DNA from 2 places in the Humidesulfovibrio mexicanus genome. Region 1 is predicted to be linked to the other one. Evidence: predicted binding sites of a transcription regulator. Region 1 holds the regulator's gene; the other holds the start of a gene.
The links. Region 1 encodes sigma-54, which starts transcription at its own class of promoters, with help from an activator protein. Its sites were predicted from a motif close to CTGGCACGGNNNNTGCTT; they were not measured.
Positions count from the first base shown of each region.

Region 2: the regulator sigma-54 is predicted to act here: its motif matches at 856-873, upstream of CHB73_RS01540 (VgrG-related protein).

Region 1 covers NZ_FZOC01000001.1:83,660-85,857, reverse strand. The annotation lists gene rpoN (RNA polymerase factor sigma-54) at 164-1,609, shown strand; gene hpf (ribosome hibernation-promoting factor, HPF/YfiA family) at 1,648-2,190, shown strand; gene CHB73_RS00480 (PTS sugar transporter subunit IIA) at 2,193-2,198, shown strand, end outside.
Region 2 covers NZ_FZOC01000001.1:313,071-315,268, reverse strand. The annotation lists gene mutY (A/G-specific adenine glycosylase) at 1-817, shown strand, start outside; gene CHB73_RS01540 (VgrG-related protein) at 952-1,965, shown strand; gene CHB73_RS01535 (NFACT RNA binding domain-containing protein) at 2,033-2,198, opposite strand, start outside.

The sequences.
Region 1 (2,198 bases):
TATGATGTATTCCGCTATGAAAAGGTTCGTATATTTGGTGAGTTACCAAAAAGAACTTGCACAGTCCCAACGCCTGTGGCACCATGGCGGCAAGCGAATATCCAGGTTTCATAATTTTTTTGGCGTTTCCCCCCTGGCGACGTGAAGGCAATGGTGTCCGTGAATGGGTCTTGAGCTCCGCCAACAACTCAAGCTGACGCAGCAACTGGTGATGACGCCGCAGTTGCAGCAGGCTATCAAGCTGCTCCAGCTGTCCAGGCTAGAGCTTGTTGAGTCCATTCAGCAGGAACTCATGGAAAACCCCTTCCTTGAGGAATTGGACCCGGAGGTTGTGGACACGGCACCTGCCACAGACAATCTCGACGACTACGAGGCCGCCCATGTGGACGCGCAGAGCAGGGAGGACGAAAACCTCATGCGCAGCGCGGATTGGGAAAACTATCTCGGAGAGTTTTCAAGCGTTACGAAGCAGTCGCTTGGGCGTGAGCTGGAAGTGCCTGAAGAGGGGCTCTCCTTCGAGTCCAGGCTGACCTCCAAGCCGAGTCTTGAAGGCCATCTGGCCTGGCAGATGCGTTTGTCCAACTTCACTGATCGGGATCTGGACATCGGCGAGATCGTCATTGGCAACTTGGATTCCCGCGGATATCTGCAGGCTTCGGTCGAGGAAATGGCCGAGCAGCTGCCTGATTGTCCCGTCGAGGACATAGAGGCTGTAGTGCGGCGCATCCAGCGGCTGGATCCGGTGGGCGTGGCCGCGCGCAGCGTGCAGGAGTGTCTGCTCGTCCAGCTGCAGCACCAGGGCCTCGACGAGGATCCTGTGCTGGTTTCTCTCGTGCGGGATCACTTGGAGGATTTTGAGAAGCACCGCTACAAGCCGTTGACCAAGAAGTTCAAGATCACCATGGAGGATTTGAAGGACTATCTCGACCTGATCCAGAGTCTTGAGCCCATGCCCGGAGCGCATTTCTCCTCCGGCGAGCCGCAGTATGTGAGCCCGGATGTCTTCGTGTACAAGGTCGGGCAGGATTTCGTCATCGTATTGAACGAGGAGGGGTTCCCCCGCCTTCAGCTCAACCCCTTCTACATGGAAAACGCCAAGGCCAAGAACACGGCCGAGCGTGAATATTTTCAGGACAAGGTCCGCAGCGCGGAATGGCTGATGAAGAGCCTTTACCAGCGGCAGCGCACCTTGTACAAGGTGATGGAGAGTATCGTCCGCTTTCAACGCGACTTCTTCGAACATGGGGTGACCCGGCTCAAGCCGTTGATCCTCAAGGAGGTCGCGGAGGACATCGGGATGCATGAGTCCACCGTGAGCCGCATCACCACCAGCAAGTATGTGGCGACCCCCCACGGCATTTTTGAGCTCAAGTTCTTTTTCAACAGTGCGCTGGACCTTGACGACGGCACTCAGGTCGGATCCGAGTCCGTCAAGGCGCTCATCAAGCAGCTCATCGGCGAGGAAAACCCAAAACGACCGTTGAGCGATGAACAGATCGGCGAAATCCTGAAACAGAAACTGGAGGTGAACATAGCACGGAGAACAGTGGCCAAGTACCGAACGGCCATGCACATCGAGTCTTCCTCCAAGCGCAAGCACGTGTTTTAACAGGCGCCGCGCGCCATCAAGACTACTGGAGGTATTGCATGAACATCTCTTTCGCCTTCAAGAATTTCGAGCCCTCCGACCACTTGAAGGAATACGCCACTTCCCGTTTCGAGAAGATGGCCAAGTTCATTGGCGATACCATAGAGACCGAACTCCAGATCAATCTCTCCGTGGAGAAGTTCCGCCACAAGGCGGAAGTGGTTCTTGCGGCGGACAATCTGCATATTTCGGCCTACGAAGAGTCCGAGGACATGTACTCGACCATCGACCAGGTGCTTGACAAGCTGGAGGCGCAGCTCAAGAAGATGCGCGAACGCCACAAGGAGCGTCGCCGCGCCGGAACGCCCCGCGCCGCGCGCATGGATGTCATAAGCTTCACTGACGAAGGCTCTGGCCGGACGCCAACCATCAAGGAAAGCGACAACTTCGAGCCCAAGCCCATGAGCGTCGATGAAGCGGCCATGCAGCTTGAGAGCCGCAAGTTCGAGTTTCTGGTGTTCCGCAATGCGGAAACCGCCCGCGTCAACGTTTTGTACAGGACCAAGAACGGAGACTTCGGTCTCATCGACCCCGGAAACTAACAATGCGT
Region 2 (2,198 bases), 230 kb from region 1:
CCACCGCGGCGTGTTTCCTGTACAGCTTTCCGACATCCGCGCCCTGCCCGGCGTGGGGCCGTACACGGCCGGGGCCATTGCCAGCGTGGCCTACAACGAGCCCGTGCCCGCCGTGGACGCCAACGTGCTGCGCGTCTTCGCCCGGTTGCTGGACCTGGACCAGCCCGTGGACACGCCAGCGGCGCGGCGGAGCATGGAAAGCGAGGCGGCACAGCTCTTGGATCCAGAAGAGCCGCGCGCCTTCAATCAGGCGCTCATGGAGCTTGGCGCGCTGGTGTGCCGACCGCGCAAGGCAGAGTGCCAAGCCTGCCCGGTGTCGGCATTCTGTCTCGCCTTCCAACGTGGGGTCGTGGCCCGGCGGCCGGTGCTCCGCCCCGGTCCGGAGACCGTGCGCATCCAGATGGCCTGCGGGGTGCTGGCCAGCCGGGGCAGGATCCTCATCCAGAAACGCCGCGCCGACGATGTGTGGCCTGGCCTGTGGGAGTTCCCCGGCGGCGTGCTGGAGGAGGGCGAACGTCCGGAGGACGCCCTTGTGCGTGAACTGCGCGAGGAGACCGCTCTCGACGTTCTGCCCGGCGGGCGCATCGCCGTGGTGCGCAGCAGCTACACCCGCTACCGCATCACCCTGCATGGCTTTTTCTGCTCGGCTGCGCACGGGGTGGATCCCGAACAGGCTTTTCGCTTGAACGAGGCCGACGAGGCGCGTTTTGTCGCCCCGGATGACTTGCGCGCCTATGCCTTCCCCTCGGGCCACGCCCGGCTTGTGGCCAAACTTCTGACGGACCTGCGCCTGGAAGCCTTTCTCGCAGCGGATTGATGGTGTTCAACTGCCAGTCATCGCGTGGAATTTTCTCTCCGGCATGGTACATGCTTTAGTGTCGGCGGAATCGTGTCATGGCCCAAACGTCGATGCGCGGCAGCGCACGCCCAGGCCGACACCGGAGGGAAGACATGTCCGGCAACACCAATATCGCGGAAGTCATTCGCGTGCTGAAGGACGCCGAGTCCGGCCCAATGCCGGGGCGAAGCCTTGTCCAGCCTGCCAAGCCCGACCCGAAGACCATCGCCTTTCAGGCGCAGATGCGCATGGCGCAGCAGGCCATCGGCACGGGCGATGTGGCGGAGAGCGGCGCGTCTGCCGAGACCTATGGTTTGGATCTGAGCATGGCCTCGGACAGCATGATGCTGGATGCCCTGTCCACGATCGCGCGGCTCACCGGCCAGGGCCTGCCGCAGCAGCGGCCCGTATACGCCCAGGCCCCGGAAAAGGCCTTCACGCGCAATCCGAATGCCGTGGGCGGCGACGGGCTTGGGGCCATCGCGGCCATGTTCGAGTCCGGCGAGAAGGGCGTGGCGGCCATTGGCTATGACCGCACGGGCGGCACCAGTTACGGAAAGTTCCAGATTTCCTCCCGCGCAGGCACCATGAACCGCTTTTTGAGTTTTCTTTCCGAGCGTGATCCGGCCATCGCCGAACGCTTGCGGCGCTCCGGCCCGGCCAACACCGGCTCCACACAGGGGCGGATGCCCGCCGAGTGGATGAAGATCGCCACGGAAATGCCCGAGCGTTTCGAGGCCCTTCAGACCGAGTTCATCAAGAAGGACCATTACCAGCCTGCGCGGGACAAGATTCTGGAGCGCACAGGACTGGACATTGAGAACACCAAGCCTGCCCTGCGCGAGGCGCTGTTCAGCACCGCCGTGCAGCACGGTCCCAGCGGCGCGGCGCGCATTTTCAACCAGGCCATCGACAAGTTCCTGGGAAAAGGCGGCGTGCAGCGGCCAATGGATCTTGCGGCGAATGGATTGGAACAAGCTCTGGTGAGCGAGGTGTACACCCGCAGGCAGGGGCAGTTCGGCGGCAGCACGGAGGCCGTCCGGGCCAGTGTGCGTGGCCGTTTGCGCCAGGAAAAAGAGCTTGTGCTGGCCATGCTGGACAGGCAGGGCATGAACCGCGTGGTGTAGAGCGCAGACGTTTCCGGAAGTCGGATTTTCCAACGGCCCGCGTCTTGCGGGCTTTTTGGCGTTCGCCTCAGCGTTTGTCCTTTCTTTGGCGCTTCGAAGCGCCGCGGCCCACTGCGGCCCCGCCAGAGCTGAACGGAGCCGGATGGATGGCCTCCAGCACCGGCAGCGTCACGGCCAGACGCTCTTCCAGGGCCGGATCGAGCGGCACAAGCAGAGTGCGTTCCACCTGATCA